4 regions of the Rhizobium changzhiense genome follow, and region 4 is predicted to be linked to each of the others. Evidence: predicted binding sites of a transcription regulator. Region 4 holds the regulator's gene; each other region holds the start of a gene.
The links. Region 4 encodes PhoB, which activates phosphate uptake and scavenging genes when phosphate is short. Its sites were predicted from a motif close to TGTCATNNANCTGTCAT; they were not measured.

Region 1: the regulator PhoB is predicted to act here: its motif matches at 5,253-5,269, upstream of G9X68_RS29400 (acid phosphatase).
Region 2: the regulator PhoB is predicted to act here: its motif matches at 4,131-4,147, upstream of G9X68_RS30485 (YdcH family protein).
Region 3: the regulator PhoB is predicted to act here: its motif matches at 4,501-4,517, upstream of G9X68_RS24230 (DUF2794 domain-containing protein).

What each region holds. Positions count from the first base shown of each region.
Region 1 covers NZ_JABFCQ010000008.1:136,813-143,969, forward strand. Annotated here, with positions in the region: gene G9X68_RS29385 (branched-chain amino acid ABC transporter substrate-binding protein) at 1-427, shown strand, start outside; gene G9X68_RS29390 (response regulator transcription factor) at 844-1,761, opposite strand; gene G9X68_RS29395 (hybrid sensor histidine kinase/response regulator) at 1,754-5,140, opposite strand; gene G9X68_RS29400 (acid phosphatase) at 5,320-7,157, shown strand, end outside.
Region 2 covers NZ_JABFCQ010000010.1:24,266-31,422, reverse strand. Annotated here, with positions in the region: gene G9X68_RS30515 (chemotaxis protein) at 1-507, shown strand, start outside; gene G9X68_RS30510 (tetratricopeptide repeat protein) at 643-1,725, opposite strand; gene G9X68_RS30505 (thiamine phosphate synthase) at 1,736-2,389, opposite strand; gene G9X68_RS30500 (sulfite exporter TauE/SafE family protein) at 2,497-3,261, shown strand; gene G9X68_RS30495 (ArsR/SmtB family transcription factor) at 3,385-3,645, shown strand; gene G9X68_RS30490 (YdcH family protein) at 3,852-4,025, opposite strand; gene G9X68_RS30485 (YdcH family protein) at 4,254-4,457, shown strand; gene purE (5-(carboxyamino)imidazole ribonucleotide mutase) at 4,476-4,970, shown strand; gene G9X68_RS30475 (5-(carboxyamino)imidazole ribonucleotide synthase) at 4,967-6,043, shown strand; gene ykgO (type B 50S ribosomal protein L36) at 6,207-6,332, shown strand; gene G9X68_RS30465 (tetratricopeptide repeat protein) at 6,443-7,078, shown strand.
Region 3 covers NZ_JABFCQ010000005.1:291,429-298,585, reverse strand. Annotated here, with positions in the region: gene G9X68_RS24245 (ABC transporter permease) at 1-2,503, shown strand, start outside; gene G9X68_RS24240 (Bax inhibitor-1/YccA family protein) at 2,684-3,412, shown strand; gene G9X68_RS24235 (GNAT family N-acetyltransferase) at 3,522-4,070, shown strand; gene G9X68_RS24230 (DUF2794 domain-containing protein) at 4,077-4,478, opposite strand; gene G9X68_RS24225 (DUF1223 domain-containing protein) at 4,762-5,502, opposite strand; gene acnA (aconitate hydratase AcnA) at 5,739-7,157, opposite strand, start outside.
Region 4 covers NZ_JABFCQ010000001.1:1,300,644-1,307,800, reverse strand. Annotated here, with positions in the region: gene pstA (phosphate ABC transporter permease PstA) at 1-335, shown strand, start outside; gene pstB (phosphate ABC transporter ATP-binding protein PstB) at 352-1,167, shown strand; gene phoU (phosphate signaling complex protein PhoU) at 1,212-1,925, shown strand; gene phoB (phosphate regulon transcriptional regulator PhoB) at 2,058-2,741, shown strand; gene G9X68_RS06520 (GcrA family cell cycle regulator) at 2,988-3,521, opposite strand; gene G9X68_RS06515 (aspartate aminotransferase family protein) at 3,941-5,140, shown strand; gene argF (ornithine carbamoyltransferase) at 5,183-6,097, shown strand; gene G9X68_RS06505 (Hsp33 family molecular chaperone) at 6,188-7,157, shown strand, end outside.

The DNA.
Region 1 (7,157 bases), on a different contig from region 4:
CCGCCAGGCGGCCGACCAGGGCCTGAAGGCGACGCTGGTTTCGGGCGACGGTATCGTTTCGAACGAACTGGCCTCGATCGCTGGCGACGCCGTCGCCGGCACGCTGAACACCTTCGGCCCCGATCCGACGGCGAACCCTGCAAACAAGGAACTCGTCGAAAAGTTCAAGGCCGCTGGTTTCAATCCTGAAGCCTACACGCTCTATTCCTACGCTGCGATGCAGACGATCGCCGGTGCCGCCAAGGCTGCCGGTTCGCTGGATCCTGAGGCCGTTGCCAAGGCCATGAAGGAAAAGGGCCCGTTCCCGACCGTTCTCGGCGACATTTCGTTCGACGAAAAGGGCGACCCGAAGATTCCTGGCTACATCATGTACGAATGGAAGAAGGGTCCGGACGGCAAGTACAGCTACTTCCCGCAGGGCATGTAAGCCTCGCTTCCCTTTATGGGACATGATTATCGAAGCCCGGTTCCGACCGGGCTTCTTTCTTTTTGCGGCTGTTTCAATTCCGGCCTGGCTACAGTGCCGCAATCGCTCATCGATCGATCCCACGAAGACGGCGTTATGGCGCCCGGCAGCTCGCTTCGCTGGAGGGGTTGCCGACGGCGAAAAACGGTACGATCCGGGGGTGGGCTTGGCGTTTACGAGGCAGAACCTGATGTGCCGGAGGCGCTTCGGCGGATGGAGACCGTCATGGTCCCACGGCATCTCGGCAGCGCCACGGAACTAGAGCGGTTCAGCTTTTCATGGAAACGCAGAACCACTCTAACTTTTGTTTTTACGCAATTCCGGACGGAAAACCGCTTCGCACTTTTCCTGGAATTGCTCTAGCCTCCATCACCCTCTTACATCTCGTACAGCACGTGCGTGGCTTTCACAGCGGCCGAGGCGCGGTTCTCGACGCCGAGCTTCACGTAAATCTGTTCGAGGTGTTTGTTCACCGTCCGCGCCGACAGTCCCAATATTTCGCCGATGTCGCGGTTGGCCTTGCCCTTGGCGATCCAGAGCAGCACTTCGGATTCGCGCTGGGTGAGCGAGAAGCGCTGGCGCAGCACCTCGTCGTCGCTGCGCTGACTGGCGGCGGTGAGGCGGAACAGATATTCGTCAGGGCCGATTGCGCCGAGGAAGGCGAGCTGCAACGCTGCCTGGCCGGCATGGGCGATCGAGATGATGCCGTCGCGCACTGCGGCGACGCGGTCGCGCATCCAGCCGGCGATATGGCGGACGACGATTTCCATGCCGTCGTCGCTGCCCATGGCGGCATTGACCAGCCGTGTCGCTTGCGGCGTTGACCAGTGGATGGCGCCGTCGCCCTTGACTGCCAGCAGATGGCGGCCGGCTGCGTCCAGGGCGATGCGGGCGCTTTGGGCCGAGCGAGCGTTGCGCAGATGGACGCGGATGCGGGCGCGCAGTTCATCGATGTTGATCGGCTTGCTGAGATAATCGACGCCGCCGGATTCCAGCGCGTGCACGACATGCTCGGTCTCGGTCAGGCCGGTCATAAAGACGACAGGCACCTGCGCCACCGCGGCATTCGCCTTCAGCCGGCGGCAGGTCTCGAAGCCATCCATACCCGGCATCACCGCGTCGAGCAGGATGAGATCGGGCGTGATGCGCTCGACGATACCAAGTGCCGCCGTGCCCGATGTGGCGATCAGCACGGAGAAGCCGGATTGTTCGAGCGCGTCTGTCATGAAGCCGAGTGCTTCGGCCGAGTCGTCGACGAGCAGAACGATGTCGCGGGGGAGGGCCGGCTCAGCCAATGGATTCCACCTTTTCGTCGAAGTCGTGCAGGAAGGCCATGAAGCCGGCGAGGTCGAAGGCGGCGACATAGGCGCGAAGTTCCTCCGTGAATGGCTGATTTGCCTCCACCTTGGCAAGGTCCGAAAGCTTGGCCTCGATGCCTCTGATATAGCCGATCTCGCCGAGCCGCAGCAATTCCTGCACATGGGCAGCACCTGGGCTCAGCATCGGCGCTTCGATCTTGACAGGAACGGCTGGCGCGGCATCGGCATAGATCCATGTCAGGCCAAGATGCAGGGCGAGCTTGTCGCGCAGCTGGCGGATGTCGACCGGTTTGCCGATCGCATCATTGTGGCTGTCGTCGCTGTCGCTGAGAACGGCCGCGTCACCGATATTGGCCGAGAGCATCAGCACTGGCGCCGTCTGGCCGGCCTCGCGCAGACGCGAGACGAGCTGCCAGCCGTTCATGCCGGGCATCAGAATATCGACGAGGAAAAGGTCCGGCATGATGCCCTCGATCAGCGTCAGGCATTCGCCGCCGCCTGCCGCCGTCAGCACAATGAAATCGAGCGGCGCCAGGATCTCGCGCATCATCTCGCGGTGGTCCTCGTTATCGTCGACGACGACGACCGTGCGGCGCGGGCCGTCATAACCGACAACGCGCTTCTCCTGCGGCGCGGCGGCCACGGCACGCATGACGGCGGACAGCATCAGCCGGACGCGGAAGGTTGAGCCTTCGTCCTTTATGCTCGAAACCGAAATCTCGCCTCCAAGCGTATTGGCCAAAAGCCGAGTGATGGTGAGGCCGAGGCCGAGCCCCGGCATCGGCCGCACGCTTTCGGCCTCACCGCGCTGGAAGGGTTCGTAGATACGGGGCAGGTCTTTCTCCGTGATGCCTCGACCGGTATCGGCAACGGTGAAGGTCGCGACCTGGCTACGATAGCCGACATCGAAGGTGACGCTGCCCTCGTCAGTGAACTTGATGGCATTGGAGAGCAGGTTGACGAGGATCTGGCGCAGGCGCTTTTCGTCGGTGCGGACGAATTGCGGCAAGGCCGGCGCGCGCTCATGGATGAAGGCAAGCCCCTTTGCCTGCGCCTGCGGGCGGAACATATCGACGATCTGGTCGAGGAAATCCTGGATGTTGATCTCGTTGGAATAGACCTGCAGGCGGCCGGCTTCGATCTTGGAGATATCGAGCAGGCCGTCGATCAGCCCGGAGAGGTGTTCGGCGCTGCGGCGGATGACCTTGATCGAGGATTGGCGCGGTGCTGGGATGGTCTCGTCGCGTTCGAGGATCTGGGCGTAACCGAGCACGGCGTTCAGCGGCGTGCGCAATTCATGGCTGAGCCCAACGACATAGCGGCTCTTGGCGCGGTTGGCGGCCTCGGCGGTTTCCTTGGCGTTCTGCAAGGCGGCGTCGGTCTTCTTGTGGGCGGCGATTTCCTTCAGCAGCAGCGTGTTCTGGCGTGAGGATTCCTCCTCGGCAACCACGCGGCTGTCATGGGCGAGCACATAGAACCAGCAGACGACGCCTGAGATCACCGAGAAGACGAAGAAGACGATGAGGATGGTGCGGTTGACGACCTCACCCGTCTCGGGCGAGGCGGAGGCGACCTGATGGGCGATCATCGCCAGAATTGCGCCGATGGCGGTCAATGCCAGCACGACGGCGATGCCGTAGCGGCCAAGGCGCGTCGTCAGCTTCCCCAGAATGGCGTCCGGCAGCAGCGCCTTGGCGACGGTGCCGACCTGCGCGTTGAAACGGGCAGCCGGCTTGCACATGTCGTGGCAGCGGCTGTCGAGCGAGCAGCAGAGCGAGCAGATCGGTGCGGCATAGGCCGGGCACCAGGCCATGTCCTCCGGCTCGAAGGGATGTTCGCAGACCGAGCAGGTGATGTTCGTCAGGTTCTTCCAGCTCTGGCGCGGCTTGCGGGCGAGATAGAACTTGCCCTTCGTCGCCCAGGCGATGACAGGCGAGGCGACCACTGCGATGACGAGGGTAATATAGGGCGCGAGCGAGGCGGCGATCTCGCCGAAGGCGCCGAAATGGGCAATCAGTGACACCGTCGCCGACAGCGTCATGGCGCCAAGGCCGACCGGGTTGATGTCGTAGAGGTGGGCGCGCTTGAACTCGATGCCGGGAGGAGCCAGCCCCAACGGCTTGTTGATGAAGAGATCGGCGGAGATCGTGCAGAGCCAGGCCATGGCGATGATCGAGAAGATGCCGAGCGTCTCCTCCAGCAGCCGGTAGATGCCGAGTTCCATCAAAAGCAGGGCGATTGCAACGTTGAAGACCAGCCAGATGACGCGGCCGGGATGGCTGTGGGTCAGCCGCGAGAAGAAGTTCGACCAGGCGAGCGAGCCGGCATAGGCGTTCATCACATTGATCTTCAGCTGCGAGACGACGACGAAGGCGGCCATCAACAGCAGTGCGGCATTATGCCAGGGGACCATGTAGCCGAAGGCGGTCAGGTACATTTGCGCCGGGTCGGCGGCGCGATCGAGGGGGACGCCTGAGGTGAAGGTCAGCACGACCAGGAAGGAGCCGGCAAGCAGCTTCGGCGCGCCGATGATGACCCAGCCGGGCCCGGCGAGAAAGATCGCCAGGCGATGGCGCCACTTGCGCTGCGGGTCCGGCGGCAGGAAGCGCAGGAAGTCGGCCTGTTCACCGATCTGCGACATCAGCGCCAGGATGACGGCAGAAGCAGCGCCGAACTCCACCAGATCGAATTCGGCGACTGTGCCGGGCGGGCCGGAGGCATGGCGGATGCCGGCAAAGGCACGCCAAAGATCGAATTTTTCCCAATCCAGCAAGGCGATGAAGATGAAGGGAAGGATATTCAGCACGATCCAGAAGGGCTGGGTCATTAGCTGGAACTTGCTGATCAGCCGCACGCCGTGCGTCACCAGGGGGATGACCATGACGGCGCTGATGATGTAGCCGATCCAGAGCGGGATGCCGAGGGTGAGCTCCAGCGCCCCGGACATGATCGATGCCTCGATCGCAAACAGCATGAAGGTGAAGCTCGCATAGATCAGCGAAGTGATGGTCGAGCCGATATAGCCGAAGCCCGCGCCACGCGTCAGAAGATCGATGTCGACGCCGTGGCGGATGGCGTAGCGGCTGATCGGCAGGCCGATCGCCAGCATGGCGATCGAGGCGACGACAATGGCGTAAAAGGCGTTGGTGGTGCCGTAGGAGAGGGTGATCGCGCCGCCGATCGCCTCCAGCGCCAGGAAGGAGATCGCGCCGATCGCGGTCTGCGAGATGCGCTGCGAGGAGAAATGGCGGGCGCTCTTGGCAGTGAAGCGCAGCGCGTAATCTTCCAGCGTCTGGTTGGCGACCCAGCGATTATATTCGCGTCTCACCGGAATGATGCGTTGGCGCGCTGCCATGTCTTCCTTTCCGACATTCCGGTTGGGCTCATCGTCTCTCCGGCAGTTTTGGCGGGATGGTTGGGAAAGGCAAGAGGCAGGCACCGACTGGTTCACAGAATGGCAATATTTTTGCAATTGATCTGTCACATGAGAGCTCTAACTCTCCCGGCGTTCGTTCAACCATTTCGGGTATCACCATGTCTGTTTTAAGCCTTTGCCGTCTGAGCACAGCCCTCGTCTGCCTTCTTTCGATCGTGCCATCGCTTGCCAGCGCCGAGCAGGCCACGGCGGCGAAAGCGCCTTATGCGCAGGCCGGAAACACCAACAAGCGTGGTGACGCCTGCTTCTCGACGGTGGACACCAACGCCGCCGTTCACCTCCTCTCCGGCTTCCTCGAAATCTGGACCCCGCGCACGCCTTTCGTCGATGCGGGTGTCGAAGCCCCGGCCAAGGACAATTGCCCGGCAGTCGCCAAGACGGATTGGGATGGTATTCCCGCCAGCAAGACCGACGGCCACATCGTCAACCAGGCGGTCCACGACGCCAATATTGCCTATGTCGTCAATGCGACGCGGGCGCGGACGGCCGATCAGGCGGTGGCCGCCTATCTCGACGATCGGCGCGGCAAGAATGCCAGTATCGTCGATGGCCTTGGTCCGCTGACGGATGCCTGGAAGGCCGGCTCGAAGCAGACCACCACGATCACCGAGGTGGCGGCCGACGCGGTGACGGTCAAATATGACGACAAGGGCAACAATCGCGGCGCCGGCAGCAAGCCGGACACGGAAAACAAGACCGATGCCAATCCCGACATGGGCCTTGCAATCGACTTCATCAACGCCGCAAGCGGCGACGGCTCGACGGAGCCTGCCAAGCGCTATTTCAAATATGGCCGTCCCTATCGCTGGAGCCAGGATGTGTCGGTCGTCCCGACGCTGGAACCTGCCAAAAGCGGCAAGCCGGTCGAAGACGGCGGTTTCCCGAGCGGGCATACGGCGGAAGCCTGGCGGGATGCGCTCGCCATGGCCTATCTCGTACCGCAGCGCTTTCAGGAAATGATCACGCGCGCCAGCGAACTGGGCGAAGACCGCATCCTCGCCGGCATGCATTCTCCTCTCGACGTGATGGGCGGCCGGATGCTCGGCATCGCCACGGTCGTCTACAATCTGAACAAGGCCGACAATTCAGCATTGAAGAGCGATGCCTACGCCCAAGCGCAGGCATGGCTCATCGCCAAATCAGGCGTTGCGGATGCGGGTGCGCTCGAGGTTGCCGCCCATGCGGCACCGCTGGCTACAGATCGCTTCGCTGATCATGACGCCAATCGCGCTTACGTGCTGCAGCGGCTGAGCTACGGCCTGCCGACGATCCATGCGACCGACCAGCCGGCGCGCGTGCCGCAGGGCGCCGAAGCGCTCCTCGAAACGCGTCTGCCCTATCTCGATGGCGAACAGCGCCGCGCCGTGTTGAAGACGACGGAGATCGCCTCCGGCTACCCGCTCCTTGACGATGCGGAAGGTTACGGCCGTCTCAATCTCTTTGCCGCCGCCGACGGTTACGGTGCGTTCGAACAGGACGTGACTGTGACGATGGACGCGGTAAAGGGCGGTTTCAATGCGATCGATACCTGGCGGAACGACATCACCGGCAAGGGTAGGCTGGTGAAGCGCGGCAACGGCATCCTCGGGCTGTCAGGCGCCAACAGCTATACCGGTGGCACCGTGCTGGAAGAGGGCGCGCTGGTGGCCGGCTCGCCGTCGGCCTTCGGTACCGGCGGGCTGAAGGTCAATGGCGGTTCGCTCGTTCTGGCGGCCGACAAGCCGTTGACCGTGAGTGGTGATTATCAACAGTTCGCCAATGCCACGACGAAGCCGGCGCTGGGCGAAAACGGCGCGGGCACGCTGGTCATCGAGGGCAAGGCGGCGCTGGCCGGCGACCTCGAGGTGACGCTGGTCGATGGTTACGTCCCGACGCCCGGAACCAAGATCGAAATCCTGAAGGCGAGTGCCGTGACCGGCACCTTCGGCAAGGTCAC
Region 2 (7,157 bases), on a different contig from region 4:
ATCTTCGCCGGCAAGCTCGACGATTCCGCCGACGCCATCGTCAACGGCCTGCCGGCGCTCGAAGCTGCGGCCGGGCGCGTCGCCCCCGCCACGGATGCCGGAGCCGGCAATCTCGGAGAAAGCCTGACCTCGGCCGTCGGCAACATCCGCTCTGCAGCCAACGTGATGGAAAACGAGTTGAAGGTGCTCGCCGAGAACGGTCGCGAGGTCGCCAACAAGATCAGCCTATTGATCGGCAAGCTCGATTTCCAGCATAATCTCGGCGAAGTCCTTGCCGGCTGCGCCGATATGCTCGAAGGGGTCGCCGGCACCGATGTCGCCGACATCTCCGATCTCGCCGAGACGATCGCGCCGCTCGACCGCAAGATCTTCAAGCACTATACGATGGTCCAGGAGCGCAGCATTCATCGCGGCATCATTCCGGCGAGCGAGGACAGCACCTCCGCTCCCGCCGAAACCGCCAAAGCCGAAAACGATGAAGACCTTTTCGCCGATGCGCTTTTTTAGGTTGGAACGCGACAGCGCCGCACGTCTTTTCAGACGCGCAAAGGATGTTGTAGCAGCATAATGCCCAAATCGATTCAGATTTAAGGGATTATGCAATAGCCCGTCCGCCTCGTCGGCCGGGTCGCCAAGCGGTCGCTATCGCCGCCGGAACTTGTTGGCGGCGTCGATCGCCGCCTTCTGCTGGGTGTCCTCGATGCCGAGATAGAAATCCTCGAGCGCCGGATCGGCGAGCCCGGCCCGGCGTGAGAGCACGTACCACTTCGCCGCCTCGATCGGATTGGGCGCCGTGCCGATCGCGTTGATATAGAGATGGGCGAGCTTGTTCTGCGCGGCGACATTGCCGCCATTGGCGGCAAGTTTCAGCCATTCGAAGCCCTTGACGTAATCCTTCGGCCCGCCGACGCCGTTGACCAGCCAGATGCCGAGATCAAGCTGGGCCGTGTCGAAGCCGGCGCGCGCCGCGCGTGCCATCCATTCGCGAGCGAGCTTCTTCTTTTCCTCCGGCAGGTCCTTCAGCGTCGCATAGATCTGCGCCACGGCATATTGCGAGTCGGCAATGCCCTGCTCGGCCGATTTCTCATAGAATGGCAGCGCCAGCCTCAGTCCCTTCTCGCCGGGATTGTCGGCGATGAGAAGCTGTGCCCAGTTGAATTCCGCCGAAGGATTGCCGGCTTCGGCCGCCTTGTGCATGTAGTCGTCGGCCTTGACCTTGTCGCGCGGCACGCCCTCGCCTTCCATCAGGATCAGCGCATATTTGAACATCGCCGCCGCATCGCCGCCTTCGGCCGCCTTGCCGTACCAGAAGGCAGCGCTTTTCACGTCCTTCTTGACGCCGAGGCCCTGCGAGAGGATTTCGCCGATCAGCGTCTGCGCCGCCGGATCGCCGAGCTGGGCGCGCGGCAGCGCCTTGTCCATTGCCGTCAGGTAATAACCGCGCTGGAAGGCGCCGTAGGCCTCGTCGATCGGCCCCTTGTAATCCTTCTCCGGCGGCAGGTCCGGCAGCTTCGCGCCCATGCGGTCGAATACGCCGACACCATCGGAAGGTTGCACGCCCGGGCTGGAAGGCCGGTCGGTGCGGAAGGTCGAAGCCGGCCCCGTGTCCGGCTGGCTGATGACGCTGTCCGGCGCCTGCGCCAAGGCAACATTCGGCCCGGCCGCAAGGAAGGCGGCCATGCCGGCGAGGAGATATTTCAAAAGACGGGCGGGCGGGATCGGCATGAGCGCGATTTCAATCCTCAAACCGTGGCGCTTTTTCGTCAAGCAACGCATTGATCTCGGCAACGACGGACGGCGCCCGGGCGGGCTCGCCGAAGACCGCCAGCCGCATCGCCACGAACTCCGCTCCGGTCTCGGCGACGGCGAGCGCCGAAGCCGGATCGGTACCGCCCATGACGATGCAGGGAATCTCGATCATCGAGGCCCACCATTCGCCGAGCGCCAGGTTCTTCGGATGCGCCTCCGGCTTGATGTCCCCGTCGAGCTTGCCGAAGAAGATATAGTCCGGCCTGACTTCGCCGATCTCCAGCGCGTGGTGGCGGTCAGCCGCGTTGCCGCCGCCGACGATCAGCTTCGGCGCATGTTTGTCGATCGCCTCCGAAAGGGCCTCCGCATTGCCGGAAAGGTGCAGGCCGTCGGCCTTCGCCCGGCCTGCGACACGGCTGTCGCCTGCTATCAGCGCGGCGGCGCCAGCGTCCTGGATCAACGGCACCAGCTTTTCGGCATGTTTCTGGAAGGTGCCGTCGTCGCGCCCGTATTGCGGCACGATCACCGAGGCGACATCGCCGCCCTTCAGCGCGTCGGCGACGATCTTTGCCTGTTCATCGGCATCGGCGATATCAGGTGCGATGAGCACAAGGCGGCAGCGGTTTTCCGGTTCGGTCATGGGGTCTTTCCGTTTCCTGCGAATTCCCCTTCGAAATGAGGGATCCGCACTCGTTTTGTGTGAGTAGTTCCGTTAGACGAGGCTTGCAAGAGGAGGACGTCGAAAGCATGCCGCAGGATTTTTCATTCTACTACGCCGCCGTGCCCGCCGTTCTGCTGGTGGGCCTCGCAAAGGGCGGTATGGGCGACGCTTTGTCGCTGATCGGCTTGCCCTTCCTCGCCCTCGTCGTCTCGCCGGTCGAGGCGGCGGCGATCCTGCTGCCGATCCTGGTCTTCATGGACGTCATCTCGCTCGTCATCTGGCGCAAGCATGGCGACTGGACGACGCTGAAGATCATGCTGCCGGGCGCCGTCTTCGGCATTGCGCTAGGCTGGGCGACCTCGGCGCTGGTTCCGGGCAACATGCTGCGCATCGTCATCGGCGCGGTGACAATCCTCTTCTGCCTGCGCTATTTCTGGAGCAATTTCGGCCCAGGCGCCGGCAAGGTGGCCCCACCGCGCGGCCAGCGGTCGGTAGCAGCCAGCCTCTGGGGCACATTCTCCGGTTACGGCAGCTTCGTCGCCCATGCCGGCGGCGCACCCTTCCAGATCTATGCCCTGCCGCTCAAATTGCAGCCACGCGAATATACCGGCACCAGCGTGCGCTTCTTCGCGATCCTCAACGCCATCAAGCTGGTCCCCTATTTCGCGCTCGGCCAACTCGGCACCCAGAACCTTGCGACCTCCGCAACGCTTCTGCCCTTCGCCCCGCTCGCCACCATTGCCGGCGCCTGGTGCGTGCGCCGGATGAAGCCACAGATCTTCTACCCCTTCATGTATGCAATGGCTCTGATCGCCGCCTTCCTGATCCTGCGCGAGGGCTTTGGCTGGTAAGCGGCCCTACAGCGCCGCGCGTCTTTTCAAGAGCGCAAATGACGCTGTAGCACTTTGAATGGCTGCACGCTGCAATGCACAATTTCCTTGCTGGCACGGCCTGTTTGACGTAGCGTTGCCGCCATGTCGAACACAGACCCGTTCTCTGCGATTGCCGATCCGAACCGGCGGTTTCTGCTGGAGGAATTGCGTCGCGCGCCACGGACGGTCAATGAGCTCGCCGAAGGCCTGCCGATCAGCCGTCCTGCTGTTTCGCAGCACCTGAAGGCGCTTCTCGACAGCAATCTCGTTTCCGTGACCTCGGAAGGCACCAAACGCATCTACACGGTCAACAACCGCGGCTTCGACAAGCTCAATTTGTGGCTGGATCAGTTCTGGGCCTGATGCACGTTCCCATGAGATTTGGGAATACGATGCAAATCACAAGGAATGCGATGTGAGATGTGGCGACCCAAAAGCGCCAGCCACGATGCCGGATGCATCGGACTGGCGCAAATATGGTGTCAAATCACCGGTTCTTGCAAATTTTTGGTGGAATGGATGGATTTACCTTGTTGCGCAAGATGATCGCCCGGCGACCCTTGGGAAGACTAGTGGACGGATGACTTAAGACGCTGAATCTCGTCCTTGATGCGCAGCTTGCGGCGCTTGCATTCGGCAAGTTCCGTATCGGAAATAGAGGGAGATGTTCTGAGCGCGTGCAACTCCTCCTCGAGAGCGACATGCTTTTTCTGGAGTGACTCAAGATGAGCTTGAACAGTCATATGACCCTTCCTTCCTCTTACCCTCCCCGGCCAACATCGTCGGGGATCAAGGTGTCAACGGGCGGGACTGTGACACATTTTTGAAGGCTTGTCGAAGGCCAAAAGATGAAGACTGGATGGCAATTTCATGATCAAGACTAACTAGCCGTTACCTGTATTTGGTGATAGGAGCTTGCGGAAATCATCGCCAGATCGGACAAGGTCCAGGGACGATAACGGGGAATGCATATGGCCGATCAGGAACAGGCGGAAATCAGGCTCACGGTGGCGCGTCTGCGCCAGGAGCACGAGGATTTCGACGCCGCGATCAACGCCATGATCCAGACCGGATGCGATGCTCTGCGGATCCAGCGCATGAAAAAGAAGAAGCTCGTTATCAAGGACAAGCTCTCCAAGCTGGAAGATCAGATCATCCCTGACATCATCGCCTGAGAGGGAAGAGCAGCAACGATGACAGACAGACCGCCCGTCGCCATCATCATGGGCAGCCAGTCCGACTGGGAGACCATGAAAAACGCCGCCGACACGCTGGAGGCGCTGGAAATTCCCTATGACGCGCGCATCATTTCAGCGCACCGCACAGTCGACCGGCTGGTCAATTTCGCCAAGGGCGCACGCGCGGAGGGCTTCAAGGTCATCATCGCCGGCGCCGGCGGCGCCGCCCATCTGCCGGGTATGACCGCCGCGATGACGCCGCTGCCGGTCTTCGGCGTGCCGGTCCAGTCGAAAGCCCTGTCCGGCCAGGACAGCCTCCTTTCCATCGTGCAGATGCCGGCCGGTATTCCTGTCGGTACGCTCGCCATCGGCAAGGCCGGCGCGGTCAACGCCGCCCTTCTCGCCGCCGCGGTGCTTGCCCTTTCCGACGAAGAGATCGCCGACCGGCTCGACGAATGGCGCGAGCGCCAGAGTGCTGCCGTCGCCGAATACCCGATGGACGATCTATGACGGCAAGAACGATCGGCATTATCGGCGGCGGCCAGCTCGGCCGCATGCTGGCCATTGCCGCCGCCAGGTTGAATTTTCGCACGGTCATCCTCGAGCCGCAGGCAGACTGCCCGGCCGCCCAGCTCGCCAACCGGCAGATTACCGCCGCCTATGACGATCCGGCGGCACTGGCCGAACTCGCCGATATCTGCGACGTCGTCACCTACGAATTCGAGAACGTGCCCGTTGCAGCCGCCGAAACGCTGTCGGCGCGCGTGTCCGTCTATCCGCCGCCGAAGGCGCTGGAAGCCGCCCAGGACCGTCTCGTCGAAAAACGCTTTCTCAACGGCTGTGGCATAACCACTGCCCGCTTCCATGCGATCGACAGCCAGGCCGATCTCGAAACGGCACTGAAGGATTTCGGCGGCCAGGGCGTGCTGAAGACCCGCCGTCTCGGTTATGACGGCAAGGGCCAGAAGGTTTTCCGCTCGGCCGCAGACAGCCCCGACGGCGCCTATGCGGCACTTGGCGGCGTGCCGCTCATCCTCGAAAGCTTCGTCGCCTTCGAGCGAGAGGTCTCGATCATCGCTGCCCGCGCTACCGACGGTACGGTCGTCTGCTTCGATCCCGCCGAGAATGTCCACCGCAGCGGTATCCTCCACACCTCGACGGTTCCCGCCGCGATCTCCGCGCCGGCGGCGGACGCCGCGCGGCAATCGGCCGAGAAAATCCTTGCCGCATTGAACTATGTCGGCGTCATCGGCATCGAATTCTTCGTGCTTGCCGATGGCGGTCTGATTGCCAACGAGATGGCGCCGCGTGTCCACAACTCCGGTCACTGGACGGAAGCCGCCTGCGTCGTCAGCCAGTTCGAGCAGCATATCCGCGCCGTTGCCGGCCTGCCGCTCGGCAATGCCGAGCGCCATTCCGACTGCGTCATGCAGAACCTGATCGGCGACGATATCCTTGCCGTTCCCGACTGGCTGCGGCGCCCCGAGACGCTGGTTCATCTCTATGGCAAGACCGAGTGGCGCCCCGGCCGCAAGATGGGCCATGTCACCACCTTGACGCCGAAATCGCCGGTTTTAGCCTGAGAAAACACCGCGACGCCTTGGGAAAAACACCTTCATGTGGTTGACACGGAAAAGGTGAAGAGGTATCTGCTCCCCACCTAAACAGCGCGCCCGATGGCGCGCTTTTGATTGTTAAAGATACGGGCGAATGTGAATTCCCCCATAGAGATCGCGGATCAGAAAAATGAAGATCAAGAATTCGCTCAAGTCGCTCAAGGCTCGTCACCGTGACAACCGTCTGGTTCGCCGCAAGGGCCGCATCTACATCATCAACAAGCTGAACCCGCGCTTCAAGGCTCGTCAGGGCTGATTTCGCGCGTCCGGATCGCCCTGCCGCGTGCGCTTGCGCCGGCAGATATCCGGTGGGTCGCTCCGGTGATCACGTCAAATTTGTTTGATCTTCAGCGCTGGCGGGCTAATATGTCCGCCATGCGCTTTTTTGCTTTGACATCAGCGGCGCTGCCGCTCGCCCTCACTTTCCTCACCTCCTCCTTTCCGGCCGCCGCCGCGGAAGAGCCCGTTGCCGCCGCGAAAAAGGACGTCATCGTCGAGCAGGCGGATGCCAACAGTTCGCCGAAGCAGCACATCGACCAGCTCTTCAGCCAGCTGAAGCGTGAACGCGATCCCGAAAAGGCCAGCGGCATCGCCAATGAAATCCGCATGGAATGGAACGATTCCGGCAGCGCTACCATCAATCTGCTGATGCAGTGGGCCGACAAGGCGATCGAGGAAAAGCGCAATCCGGCCGCCCTCGATTTCCTCGATGAAGCGATCGCGCTGAAGCCCGATTATGCCGAAAGCTGGAACCGCCGCGCCACGCTGAATTTCGTCATGGGAAATTATCGCAAGTCGATGTCCGACATCGAACGTGTGCTCGATCTCGAGCCGCGCCATTTCGGCGCGCTCTCCGGCATGGCGGCGATCCTCAGCAATTCCGGCAACGACCAGCTGACCTTAAAGGCGTGGGAGCGTTTTCTCGATATCTATCCCGCCGAACGCACCGCGCAGGAACAGGCCAACACGCTTGCGGAAAAACTTGCCGGCAACCGCACCTGATTCCCGGTCAGCGATCTTGACGTCGGATCACGCTGCACAATTTTAGAATAGAGAGGGAACGATGTGGCGGTTGTCCGCT
Region 3 (7,157 bases), on a different contig from region 4:
GGCGCTGCGCGAGTTGCGCGGCGGCATCCGCGGCTTCTACATCTTCCTTGCCTGCATCGCGCTCGGCACCGGCGCCATTGCCGCCGTCAATTCCGTTTCGCAGTCGATCACCGACACGATCGCCTCGCAGGGGCAAGAACTGCTGGCCGGCGACGTCCGCTTCGAACTCAACAACCGCGAAGCCACCCCTCAGGAAATCGGTTTCCTTGAAGGCCTCGGCACGGTTTCGGTGTCGACAGGCCTGCGCTCGATGGCCCGCAAGCCCGATGGTTCCGATCAGGCGCTGGTCGAGGTCAAGGCCGTCGATGACGCCTACCCGCTCTACGGCAAGTTCGTGGCCGAGCCGGACTATCCGCTTGCGGCACTGCTTTCGGGCCAAGGCGGCACCTATGGTGCGGTCGCAGCCCCACTGCTTCTCGATCGGCTCGGGCTTGCGGTCGGCGACGAATTGCTGCTCGGCAACGTCAAGCTCAGCATCACCGGCACGGTGAAAACCGAGCCGGATGCGCTGTCGGAAGGTTTTGGCTTTGCGCCGCGTCTGCTCGTCAGCCGCCAGGCGCTCGAGGCCTCCGGGCTGATCCAGACGGGAAGCCTGGTCGAACATGCCTATAAGATCCGGCTGGAAGACAAGGCCGCGATGTCGGGCATCCAGGCGCGCGCCTCCAAGGAATTCCCCTCCGCCGGCTGGGCGATCCGCACCAGTGACCGTGCCGCACCCTCGCTCACCGAAAACATCACCCGCTTCTCGCAGTTCCTGACGCTGGTCGGCCTCACCGCGCTGATCGTCGGCGGCGTTGGCGTCGCCAATGCCGTGCGCGCGTTCTTGGATGCCAAGCGCACCACCATCGCCACCTTCAAATGTCTCGGTGCGCCGGCGCAGGTCGTCGTCCTGATCTATCTCTTCCAGATCGCCATCATCGCCCTCGGCGGCATCCTGATCGGCCTCGTCATCGGCGCCCTGTCGCCGATGTTAGCCGCGCAATTCCTGGCCCAATTCCTGCCGGTCTCGACGACGCCGCCCCTCTATCCCGGCGCCCTGCTGCTCGCCACGCTCTTCGGCATCCTGACGACGCTCGCCTTCGCCATCCTGCCGCTCGGCCACGCCCGCGAAGTGCCGGCGACCGCACTCTTCCGCGAGCAGGGCTTCGAGGCCCGCCACCTGCCCTCCTGGCCCTACATCCTGCTTGCCGCCCTGTTCATGGCCGGCCTTGCCGGGCTTGCCATCCTCACCGCCTATGACCGCTTCATCGCCGTCGTCTTCGTCGGCGCGATTGTCTTCGCCTTCGTCGCGCTGCGCCTGGTCGCCGCGCTGATCGCCTGGCTTGCGCGCCGCAGCCCGCGCGTCAATTCGCCGGCATTGCGGCTTGCGATCGGCAACATCCACCGCCCCGGCGCCCTGACCCCCTCGGTCGTGCTCTCGCTCGGCCTCGGCTTGGCATTGCTGGTGACGCTGACGCTGATCGACGGCAACCTGCGCCAGCAACTGACCGGCCGCATGAACGAGGGTGCGCCGAACTTCTTCTTCGTCGATATCCAGAGCGCCGAGGTCGGCGCCTTCCGCGATCTCGTCCAAGGCCAAGCGCCGCAGGGCAAACTCGTCGAAGTGCCGATGCTGCGCGGCCGGATCATCGCCTTCAACGGCGAGGACGTCAGCAAGATGAACGTGCCGGCCGCTGGCCGCTGGGTGCTGAACGGCGATCGCGGCATCACCTATTCCGAAACCCTGCCGGAAAACGCTGCCCTCACCGAAGGCAAATGGTGGGACAAGGATTACAGCGGCGAGCCGCTCGTTTCCTTCTCCTCGGAAGAGGCGCATGAACTCGGCCTCAAGCTCGGCGATACGGTGACCGTCAACGTGCTCGGCCGCAACATCACGGCGAAGATCGCCAATCTGCGCCGCGTCGAGTGGGAATCGCTGTCGATCAATTTCGTCATGGTCTTCTCGCCGAATACCTTCCGCGGCGCCCCGCATGCGTGGCTGGCGACGCTGACAGATCCTTCTTCGACACCGGCCGAAGATGCGGCGATCCTGAAATCCGTCACCAACACCTATCCGACGATCACCAGTGTGCGCGTCAAGGACGCGATCGATATCGTCAACCAGCTGGTCGCACAGCTTGCGACCGCGATCCGCGCCGCAGCCTCCGTCGCCCTCATCGCCTCGATTCTCGTCCTTGCCGGCGCGCTTGCCGCCGGAAACCGGGCGCGCACCCACGACGCGGTGGTGCTGAAGACGCTCGGCGCCACGCGCGCCATGCTGATCCGCGCCTTCAGCTACGAATATCTGATCCTCGGGCTTGCGACCGCAATCTTCGCGCTGATCGCCGGTAGCGTCGCCGCCTGGTTCATCGTCGCCCGCATCATGCGTCTGCCGTCGACCTTTCTGCCCGACGTGGCGGGACTGACGCTTGTGACCGCGCTAGTACTCACCGTCGGCATCGGCCTGATCGGCACCTGGCGCATCCTCGGACAGAAGGCAGCCCCCGTCTTGCGCGAGCTTTGACCGGGCAGCGGCACCCAAACCCTTCACCTTACGGCGATTTAACCGACAGAGCCTTTGCAAGCCTCTTGTTTGCAAAGGGCGAAAGCCTCATATTATCCGCAGGCATGCTGGAGCTCCGCAGCGGCGCCCGGGTCGAAAACCCCGACACCGTATCTCCATCGGAGCTTGTAAGAGGAAACTATGGCTGATCTTCGTAACTATCAAAGCCGCGCTCAGACCGGCGAGATGATTGATCAAGGCCTGCGCGCTTATATGCTCAAGGTCTACAACCTGATGGCGCTGGGTCTGGCGATCACCGGTGTGGCCGCATATCTGTCGTTCCAATTCGCCTTCGCCAATGGTGAGCTGACCGCTTTCGGTCAGGCGATCTATGTGAGCCCGCTGAAGTGGGTGGTCATTCTGGCGCCGCTGGCTCTGGTGTTCTTCCTGAGCTTCCGGATCCATAGCATGACGGTGGCCGCCGCCCAGACGACCTTTGCGGTCTACGCGGCGCTCGTTGGCCTGTCGCTCTCGTCGATCTTCCTGATCTACACCGGCCAGAGCGTCGTTCAGACCTTCTTCGTCACCGCCGCCTCCTTTGGCGCGCTGTCGCTTTACGGCTACACGACGAAGCGTGATCTGTCGGCGATGGGCTCGTTCCTGATCATGGGTCTCTTCGGCCTGATCATCGCTTCGCTGGTCAACATCTTCCTGGCCTCGTCCGCCGTGCAGTTCGCGATCTCGGTACTCGGCGTGCTGATCTTCGCAGGCCTTACCGCCTACGATACGCAGCGGATCAAGGAATTGTATCTGGAAGCCGATGACGTCGCCGTGGCCGGCCGCAAGGCGATCATGGGCGCGCTGACGCTCTATCTCGACTTCATCAACCTCTTCATGTTCCTGCTGCAGTTCATGGGCAACCGTAAATAAGCAGGGCAGACTGAGATGGAAAAGGCGGCTTCGGCCGCCTTTTTTGTTGCGCGGGCTTTCACGGAATGGTTTTAGAAAGCCCTTGCCGCCCTTATGGATATACTGCCGAATGTCCTTCCTCCTGCGCGATGCTTCGAACGCCGATATTCCCGCCATTGCCGATATCTATCGCGAATCCGTCCTGAACGGCGTCGCGAGCTATGAGATCGTCCCACCCTCCGAGGCCGAGATGGCACTGCGTTTTTCGGCGATCGTCGGCCAGCAATATCCCTATATTGCCGCAACCGATGCGGATGGAACTCTGCTCGGCTATGCCTATGCCTCAGCCTTTCGTACGCGCCCTGCCTATCGCTGGCTGGTCGAGGATTCGATCTATCTGGCGCCGCAAGCCCGCGGCCGCGGCATCGGCAAGGCGCTGCTCGCCGAACTGATCATCCGCTGCACCACCCTCGGCTTCCGTCAGATGGCGGCCGTCATCGGCGGCGCCAGCCCCGCATCGATCGCGCTTCATCGCACGGCCGGCTTCGAAGAGGTCGGTCTGATGAGGGGCACCGGCTACAAACACGGCCGCTGGCTGGATACGATGTTCATGCAGCGCGCGCTCGGCGAAGGCATGAGCACCGATCCGGACCCGTCCGTCTATCCCGGCACGCTGTAATCCGGCTTACTTGTCGACGAGCTTCAGGGCCTTGTCGAACACCTTCAGCACCTGGTTCAGCTCGTGACCGCGCTTCAGGATCGTACCGTTGGTGTTGATGACGGAATAGGCACCCTGCTTGGCGGCGAGTTTCGGGTTTTTCTCGATGCGGAACAGCGGCATTTCGCCGGAACGCTTGAAAACGGAAAAGACCGCCCTGTCCTTCAAGTGATCGATAGCGTAGTCGCGCCATTCACCATCACCGACCATCCGGCCGTAGATCCAGAGGATCGCATCCAGTTCGCGCCGATGGAAGGTCACCGGAAGCGGGTCCTTGCTTTGCTTGTATTCCTTGAGATCGACGACGACTGAGGAACTATGGTCGACGGAACGGCTTTCGCCGTGTCGCAAATCCGGCTGATCTGTCATCAGTCTCACAAGGCCTCCGCGTGTGACAGGAGGGTGACAGTTTGCCCGAGCCGCCGCAAATTGCAAGAGTACCGCCCGTCACATTCGGCCGCAGCTGATAGCGCTACCGCTTTCTCCGCAGCGCCGCATTTCAGTCAAAACAGCGCCTCATTTGCAGGAGAATTATGAATCCCCGGTTTGGCGCCAGCGCGCCAAAGGGCCCGGCGGAGCGTATCGACCTTAACCCCAGCCCCGAATACGCTCAGCCGGGCCGCCCGGTTCTTCATCCGTACCGGATGGAATCTCAGATATTTTTGCCAGCCATCACCACGGTCGCGCCAAGGATCGCGGCCGGATCGCCGTCTGCGGTCGCCGATTGCAGCAGGATCGCGCAGCCCTCGAGCTGCGGCCGCTGCAGGACGCTGGCCGGCAGCGTCAGACTGGTTGCCTTGCCGTCCCACATGCCGACGGTTTCGACATTGGTGACGCTGTGCAGATAGGAGAGCTTCTGGCCGCTGTTCTCGCCTTTTTCGACGTCGATCGTCTTTTCCTTATCGAAATAGACCATCACGACATTGGCTTTGCCCTGTCCCGCGCCGATCTTGATCTCCAGCTCGTCGCCGCGCATCGCGGCGCTGATCGGAACGGTCAGCCCATTGCCTTCGCTGCTATAGGTGTCGATCTTGGTGTTGATGCCATTCAGATCGGCGCCGGCCAAATGGTCGCGTCCGTTGACGATGGCTTGCGGCGTGTAGACGTTGCTACGGCCCATCGTCTTGGCATAGCCATACTGTCGCTCGGTATTTTCCTTGGAGCTCAGCGTATCGGCCCAGCCGAGATAGTTCCAGTAATCGACATGATAGGCGAGCGCGATGACATCGCCCTGGTTCACCAGCTTGCGGAACGCGGCATCAGCCGGAGGACAGGAGGAGCAGCCCTGCGACGTGAAGAGTTCGACGACACCTTTCGGCGTGCCGTCTTCGGCCTGCAGCGGGCCCGACAGAACAACGCCGGCGATTAGCGGAAGCAAAAAACGGGGGGACATTCACCTGCACCTCTTTTTCAGCGCCGACGGCATGTTTGAACCGGCGGCCCTGACATATGAACGTACGAATAATCCTTCCGGGTCCAAACGAAAAGTCACGAACGGGTGAGACGCAGCTCGACCGGAACTTGCGTAAAACAAATCATCGTGAGCCCGTCCAAATACTATCGTCGCACCAAAGAAAAGCCGCCGGAGATTGCTCTCCGGCGGCCATTATCATGGGAGTCTCTTAAAAATCAGGCAGCGAGGTCGCGCAGAACCGTCTGCAGGATACCGCCATTGTTGAGGTAGATCACCTCGTCGAGCGTATCGACGCGCGACAGCAGCGGAACCTCCTTCACGGTGCCGTCGCCATAGGTGATCCTGGCGATCTTCTTCTCGCGCGGCTTGATCTTTTCCAGACCTTCGATGGTGACGAGTTCGTCGCCCTTGAGGCCGAGGCTCTGCCAGGTCGTGCCCTCTTCGAAGACGAAGGGGATGATGCCCATGCCGACCAAGTTCGAACGATGGATGCGCTCGAAGGACTGAGCGATCACTGCCTTGACGCCGAGCAGGTTGGTGCCCTTGGCAGCCCAGTCGCGTGAGGAGCCGTTGCCGTATTCGACACCGGCGAAGATGACGAGCGGCACGCCTTCCTGCTTGTACTGCATCGCGGCGTCGTAGATCGAGGTCTCTTCCTTCGACGGGTAATGGATGGTGTAGCCACCTTCCTTGCCGTTCGGGCCGAGCATGTGGTTGCGGATGCGGATATTGGCGAAGGTGCCGCGCATCATCACTTCATGGTTGCCGCGGCGCGTGCCGTACTGGTTGAAGTCGGCAACGGCAACGTCATGGCCGATGAGGTAGGCACCGGCCGGCGATGCCGCCTTGATCGAACCGGCCGGCGAGATGTGGTCGGTGGTGATCTTGTCGCCGAACAGGCCGAGAACGCGGGCGCCCTTGATGTCGGAGACACCGGTGCCCTTCTTGCCCATGCCGACGAAGTAGGGCGGGTTCTGCACATAGGTCGAATTGTCGTCCCAGGCATAGGTCTGACCCGGCGGGACCTGAACGGCCTGCCAGTTGACGTCGCCCTTGAAGACATCGGCATATTTGCTTTCGTAGAGTTCGCGGGTCACGTATTTCAGGATGAATTCCTGGACTTCCTTAGAGGTCGGCCAGATGTCCTTGAGATAGACCGGGTTGCCGCTCTCATCCTCGCCGATCGGCTCCTTGGTCAGATCCTTCTGCACCGTGCCGGCAAGCGCATAAGCAACGACGAGCGGCGGAGATGCGAGGTAGTTCGCCTGCACGTCGGGCGAGATGCGGCCTTCGAAGTTACGGTTGCCGGAGAGAACGCCGGAAACGATAAGGCCTTTGTCGTTGATCGTCTTCGAGATCGGCGCCGGCAGCGGGCCGGAATTGCCGATGCAGGTGGTGCAGCCGAAGCCGACCAGGTTGAAGCCAAGCTTGTCGAGGTCGGCCTGCAGGCCCGATTTGGCGAGATATTCGCCGACGACCTGCGATCCAGGCGCCAGCGAGGTCTTCACCCATGGCTTCGTCTTCAGGCCCTTGGCAACGGCGTTGCGGGCAAGAAGGCCGGCGGCGATCAGTACTGACGGGTTGGAGGTGTTGGTGCACGAGGTGATGGCAGCGATGGCCACGTCGCCATGGCC
Region 4 (7,157 bases):
GCCTCGGCGCTTCGAAAATGCAGATGGTGTTCCACCATGTGCTGCCGCTCGCCATGCCCGGCATCCTGACCGGCACGATCATCGGCCTGGCGCACGCGCTCGGCGAAACCGCGCCGCTGCTCTTGATCGGCATGGTCGCCTTCGTCGCCAATGCGCCGACGACACCGCTCGATCCCTCGACCGCTCTGCCCGTACAGGTCTATATGTGGGCCAACGAGGCCGAACGTGCCTTCGTTGAGCGTACTTCGGGTGCCATCATCGTCCTGCTCCTGTTCCTGATCGTCATGAACATGGGCGCCATCCTCTTGCGTCGTCGCTTCGAGCGCCGCTGGTAAACGGAGTTACAAGATCATGAACATGTTGACGGAAGCTGCAGTTGAGAAGGCGCTGGATCAGAAGATGAGCAACGTCCCGTATAAGATGATCGGCCAGGATGTCTCGGTTTACTACGGCGAGAAGCGCGCGCTTTTCGATGTGAACCTGAACGTTCGCGAAAACACCGTAACCGCCCTGATCGGCCCGTCCGGCTGCGGCAAGTCGACCTTCCTGCGGTGCCTCAACCGCATGAACGACACGATCGACGGCTGCCGCGTCACCGGCAAGATCACGCTGGACACCGACGATGTCTATGATCCCGATATCGACGTCGTCGAACTTCGCGCCCGCGTCGGCATGGTCTTCCAGAAGCCGAATCCGTTCCCGAAGACGATCTATGAAAACGTCTCCTACGGTCCGCGCATCCATGGTCTTGCCAAGTCGAAGGCCGATCTCGACCAGATCGTCGAGACCAGCCTGCAGCGCGCCGGCCTCTGGAACGAGGTCAAGGACCGCGTGCACGAATCCGGGACGGGTCTCTCGGGCGGCCAGCAGCAGCGCCTCTGCATTGCGCGCGCCGTCGCCGTCAGCCCGGAAGTCATCCTGATGGACGAACCCTGCTCGGCGCTCGACCCGATCGCCACCGCCAAGGTCGAGGAACTGATCCACGAGCTGCGCGAGAACTACACGATCGTCATCGTCACCCACTCCATGCAGCAGGCCGCGCGCGTCTCGCAGCGCACCGCCATGTTCCACCTCGGCAATCTCGTCGAGGAGAACGACACCGACAAGATGTTCACCAATCCCGACGATCCGCGCACCCAGGACTACATCATGGGTCGCTTCGGCTGATTTTGGCGACACCAAGCCTTCCCGTTATTCGAGGATAAAGCCCCATGGCATCGACACATATTTTTTCTGCCTATGATGATGATTTGAAGTTCCTGTCCAGGCGGATTTCCGAAATGGGCGGCCTGGCCGAGCAGATGGTCGGCGAATCCGTGCGGGCGCTGGTCAACGGCGATACCGCGCTGGCGCAGAAGGTCATCTCTGACGATGTGATCCTCGATCACGCCGAACGCGAAATCGGCGATAAGGCGATCGTCACGATCGCCCGCCGTCAGCCGATGGCCTCGGACCTGCGTGAAATCATGGGTTCGATCCGCATCGCCGCCGACCTCGAACGTGTCGGCGACCTCGGCAAGAACACGGCCAAGCGCGTCATCGCCGTCCAAAGCACCGGCGTTCCCCGCAAGCTTGCCCGCGGCCTCGAGCATCTGTCCGAACTGGCGCTCGTCCAGCTCAAGGAAGTGCTCGACGTCTACACCAATCGTTCAGCCGACAAGGCGAATGCGATCCGTGAACGCGACAACGAGATCGACGCGATGTACACATCGCTGTTCCGCGAACTCCTGACCTATATGATGGAAGATCCGCGCAACATCACCAGCTGCACGCATCTTCTCTTCTGCGCCAAGAATATCGAGCGCATCGGCGACCATGCCACCAACATCGCCGAGACGATTTTTTACATGGCGACAGGTGCGCAGCCGGAAGGCGATCGTCCGAAGGACGACAGCGCCAACACCGTCGGCGCGGTCACCGAATAGCGCCCACACCAGTCAATTGCGTGCGCGCCCGTCCGGGCGCGCAAAGAGGTCGCAGCCAATTTCTGAATTTGCGCAGGATGCATTGCTTAAATCACCCTGGTTTAAGGATCATGCGCGAGGAGATCGAGACGCATGATCCCGAGAGTTGCAGTTGTTGAAGACGAGGAAGCCCTCAGCGTGCTTCTTCGCTATAATCTCGAAGCGGAAGGCTTCGAGGTCGATACCATCCTTCGTGGCGACGAAGCCGAAATGAGGCTTCAGGAGCGCACGCCCGATCTTCTCATCCTCGATTGGATGCTGCCGGGCGTCTCCGGCATCGAGCTCTGCCGGCGCCTGCGTATGCGGCCGGAAACCGAGCGCCTGCCGATCATCATGCTGACGGCGCGCGGCGAGGAAAGCGAGCGCGTCCGCGGATTGTCGACGGGTGCTGACGATTATGTCGTCAAGCCCTTCTCGACCCCCGAGCTCGTTGCCCGCGTCAAGGCAATGCTGCGCCGTGCCCGTCCCGAGGTGTTGTCGACGGTGCTGAAATGCGGTGACATCGAGCTCGACCGCGAGACCCATCGCGTCCATCGCAAGACCCGCGAAGTCCGCCTTGGCCCCACCGAATTCCGCCTGCTGGAATTCCTGATGTCGTCGCCGGGCCGGGTCTTCTCCCGCTCGCAGCTTCTCGACGGCGTCTGGGGCCACGATATCTATGTCGACGAGCGCACCGTCGACGTCCATGTCGGCCGCCTGCGCAAGGCGCTGAATTTTTCCAACATGCAGGACGTTATCCGCACCGTCCGCGGCGCCGGTTATTCGATGGAAGCCTGAGGGCTTCCATCTGAGCCTGCTGACAAAGCCCTGGCAAAGCCCGCGACGTCATCCTCGGCCTTGTGCCGAGGATCTGCGCACGCCAAATTAAGCAACTGAAAATAAACGGTTTTCCCTCAAGTAGTTGAGGTGATCAGATGCTCGGCACAAGGCCGAGCATGACGGAGGGAAGCCTGAGCTTCCATCCGCGCATAAGAAAACGGGCCACTCGGCCCGTTTCTACATTCTGACGATGGCTGCCCGCGTTCAGCTTGCCCGCGCTGCCGCCCGGCGGCGTTCGTTGACCGGCTGGTAGGCAAGCTTCTGGTGATAGCTGCAATAGGGCGAATTGTCGGGGGACTCGCAGCCGCAGAAGTGGAAGTCGTCCTTCAGCGGATCGCCGACCGGCCACTTGCAGGTGCGCTCGGTCAGTTCCGTCAGGCCGAGGCGGCGCGAAATCGGCACCACCACATTGCCTCTCGGCACGTATTCCATTTCCTCGATCGTTTCGATCTCGATCTCTTCCTTCAGCATCGTCGCGCCCTGCTGGCGGGTAACGGTGCGGGTGGTGATCCGGGAGGCGTAGTTCGGCGCGCGCGGCGCCGATGTATTGCGTTTCGGCGTTCGCGCCGCGGTGTTGGTGCCGCCGGCCTTGGCGCGGCCCGGAAGGCTTAGCCGGTGCACTTTGCCGATGACCGCGTTTCTGCTGACCCCGCCGAGTTGCGCAGCGATCTGGCTGGCGCTCAGTCCTTCGGCCCAAAGCTTCTTGAGTTTCTCGACCCGCTCGTCTGTCCAGTTCATGCCCTGTCTCCACCTTTTGCGTTGGTGATGGCAGAATCCCTCACCGTTGTCCCGGGAGCTCCGAAACAAGAAACGCTTGATCAATTTTGGTGACTAGTTCCGCCGCATGCAGTCTAGTAATTGATCTTTAACCTAGTGTGAGGCTGACTCCGTGACAAGAGTCGCATGAATCCGGATGAATCGAATTCGTAGTTTTCCCCAACTTGCTGCCTCTGCGTGTCATTTCTGCAATAATGCCTGTTGAAGACTGAGAATGCCGCTGTACACCCTTGCTGCATAGGCTAAGGGCGCAGTTTTGTTGACATTGCAGCGCGAAAAGGAAATAGTGCCAGTCGCCGCCGCAAGGCGGCATTTTTAATTTCTCGGGCCTGTTTCCTTAGCCGGAGTCATTGCCCGGCAACTTTGATGGAGATCGCGCAATGGCTGAAGCCACGCCGCTTTATGACACCTATTCTCGTGCCCCGCTGCGGTTCGAGCGAGGCGAGGGCGTGTGGCTGATCACCGAAAGCGGCGAGCGATATCTCGATTTCGGCGCCGGCGTCGCCGTCACCTCCGTCGGCCACAGCAATCCGCATGTGGTCGGCGCGCTGAAGGAGCAGGCCGACAAGGTCTGGCACCTGTCGAATATCTATGAGATCCCCGGCCAGGAGCGCTTGGCAAAACGGCTGACGGACGCCACCTTCGCCGACAAGGTGTTCTTCACCAATTCAGGCGCCGAGGCGCTCGAATGCGCGATCAAGACGGCGCGCCGCTATCAGTTTTCCAAGGGCCATCCCGAGCGCTTCCATATCATCACCTTCGAAGGCGCCTTCCACGGACGGACACTGGCGACGATCGCCGCTGGTGGCCAGGAGAAATATCTCGAAGGCTTCGGCCCCAAAGCGCCGGGTTTCGATCAGGTGGCTTTCGGCGACATCGAAGCGGTCCGCGCCGCGATCACCGAGGCGACGGCCGGCATCCTCATCGAGCCGGTACAGGGCGAGGGTGGCGTCCGTCCTGCCACGCCTGAGTTCATGAAGGCGCTTCGCCAGCTCTGCGACGACAACGACCTGCTGTTGATCCTCGACGAGGTCCAGACCGGTGTCGGCCGCACCGGCAAGCTCTTCGCTCATGAATGGTCGGGCATCACGCCGGACATCATGGCTGTCGCCAAGGGCATCGGCGGCGGTTTCCCGCTCGGCGCCTGCCTTGCCACATCAGAGGCCGCCTCCGGCATGAAGGCCGGCACGCATGGCTCGACCTATGGCGGCAATCCGCTTGCCATGGCCGTCGGCAGCGCCGTGCTCGACATCATCCTTGCCGATGGCTTCCTCCAGCAGGTGCGCGACGTAGCACTTGTCTTCCGCCAGGGTCTCGCCTCGCTGAAGGATCGTTATCCCGATGTGATCGAGGATATCAGGGGCGAGGGGCTTTTGCTCGGCATCAAGGCTGCCGTTCCCTCAGCCGAACTGCTGCAGGCGATCCGCGCCGCCCATCTGCTCGGCGTGCCCGCCGGCGACAACGTCATCCGCCTTCTTCCGCCGCTCGTGGTCACCGCCGAGGAAGCCCGCGAGGGGCTCGTCCGCATCGAGCGCGCCGCCGAGAGCATCCGCGCTTCCAAGGTCAAGAAGACGGCTTGAAGAAATTGCCGCCTTCGGGCGCAGCACAGGTAAGAAGACGATATGAGCCCTAAACACTTCCTCGATCTTTCGGCGGTTACATCCGCCGATCTCAGAACGATCATGAACGATGCGCTCGCCCGCAAGCAGGCCTTCAAGGCAGGCACGGGCGACAAGCCGCTCGCCGGCAAGATGCTGGCGATGATCTTCGAGAAGCCGTCGACGCGCACCCGCGTCTCCTTCGACGTCGGCATGCGCCAGCTCGGTGGTGAAACGCTGTTTCTGTCCGGCACCGAGATGCAGCTCGGCCGCGCCGAGACGATCGGCGACACGGCCAAGGTGCTGTCGCGCTATGTCGATGCGATCATGATCCGCACCACCGAGCACTCGCGGCTGCTGGAGCTTGCCCAGCATGCGACCGTGCCTGTGATCAATGCGCTGACGGATGATACCCATCCCTGCCAGATCATGGCCGACATCATGACCTTCGAAGAGCACCGCGGCCCGATCAAGGGCAAGACCATCGCCTGGACCGGCGACGGCAACAATGTGCTGCATTCGCTGGTCGAGGGTGCCGCGCGTTTCGGCTACCGCATGAACATGGCCGTACCCCTTGGCTCCGAGCCCAAGGATCACTATCTGAACTGGGCCCGCAATGAGGGCGCCGAAATCATGCTTTGCCATGATGCCGACCGTGCGGTCGCCGGCGTCGATTGCGTGGTGACCGATACCTGGGTCTCCATGAATCAGGAACATCGGGCCCGGGGTCACAATGTCTTCCAGCCTTATCAGGTCAACGCGGCCTTGATGGCGAAAGCCGGCAATGATGCATTGTTCATGCATTGCCTGCCCGCCCATCGCGGTGAGGAAGTGACGGACGAAGTGATCGACGGTCCGCAATCCGTAGTCTTCGATGAAGCGGAAAACCGCCTTCATGCGCAGAAGTCGATTCTTGCTTGGTGCCTGGGCGCGATCTGAACCATAATCGGATGTCGCGAGTCACAGACTCGCGACCGCGTGAGCGAAGGGCACGCTGGCCCGTCGCTCTGAAAACTAGGAGTGAAGGCCATGGCAGAAGCTGCAGCCGCCCTCGGCCAGTTCGATTTCGCCGGCGATGACCATGTCGTCCCCTTCCAGGTAGAGGGGCTGGATGTGCGTGGCCGCGCCGTCCAGCTCGGCCCGATGCTCGATGCGATCCTAGAGCGCCATCATTATCCCGCACCCGTTGCCCGGCTGCTTGCCGAAGTCGTCGTGCTGACGGTGCTGCTCGGCACCTCGCTGAAGTTCGACGGCAAGTTCACGGTGCAGACCAAGGGTGACGGCCCGGTCGATCTTCTCGTCGCCGATTTTTCGACGCCGGAGAATGTCCGCGCCTATGCCCGTTTCGATCAGGCGCTGCTCAACAAGGCGATCGAGTCTGGTGAAACTGAGCCGGAGCAATTGCTCGGCAAGGGCGTGCTCGCCTTCACCATCGACCAGGGCAAGTTCAGCCAGCCCTACCAGGGCATCGTTCCGCTCGACGGCACCACGCTGGAAGAAATTGCCGGCGTCTATTTCCGCCAGTCGGAGCAGATCCCGACGCGTGTCCGCCTTGCCGCGGCCGAACTTTTCGACCGTGACGATGCCGGCAAGCCGCGCCATCGCTGGCGGGCCGGCGGCCTCGTTGCCCAGTTCCTGCCGGAGGCGCCGGAGCGCATGCGCCAGCCGGATCTGCACGGCGGCGACGGCGACACCGGCAGCCGCCCGCATGGCGACGACGACGCCTGGGTCGAAGCGCGTTCGCTGGTCGAAACCATCGACGCCGACGAGCTCACCGATCCGCTTGTCGGCACCGAGCGGCTGCTGTTCCGCTTGTTCCACGAGCGCGGCGTGCGCGTCTACGAACCGCGCGCCGTCTTCGATCGCTGCAGCTGCTCGCGCGACAAGATCAAGGGCGTGCTGAAGGGCTTTTCGGCCGAGGAGATCGAGGCCAGCCAGGAAAACGGCGAGATCGCCGTCACCTGCGAATTCTGCTCGACCACCTACCGCTTCGAGCCGG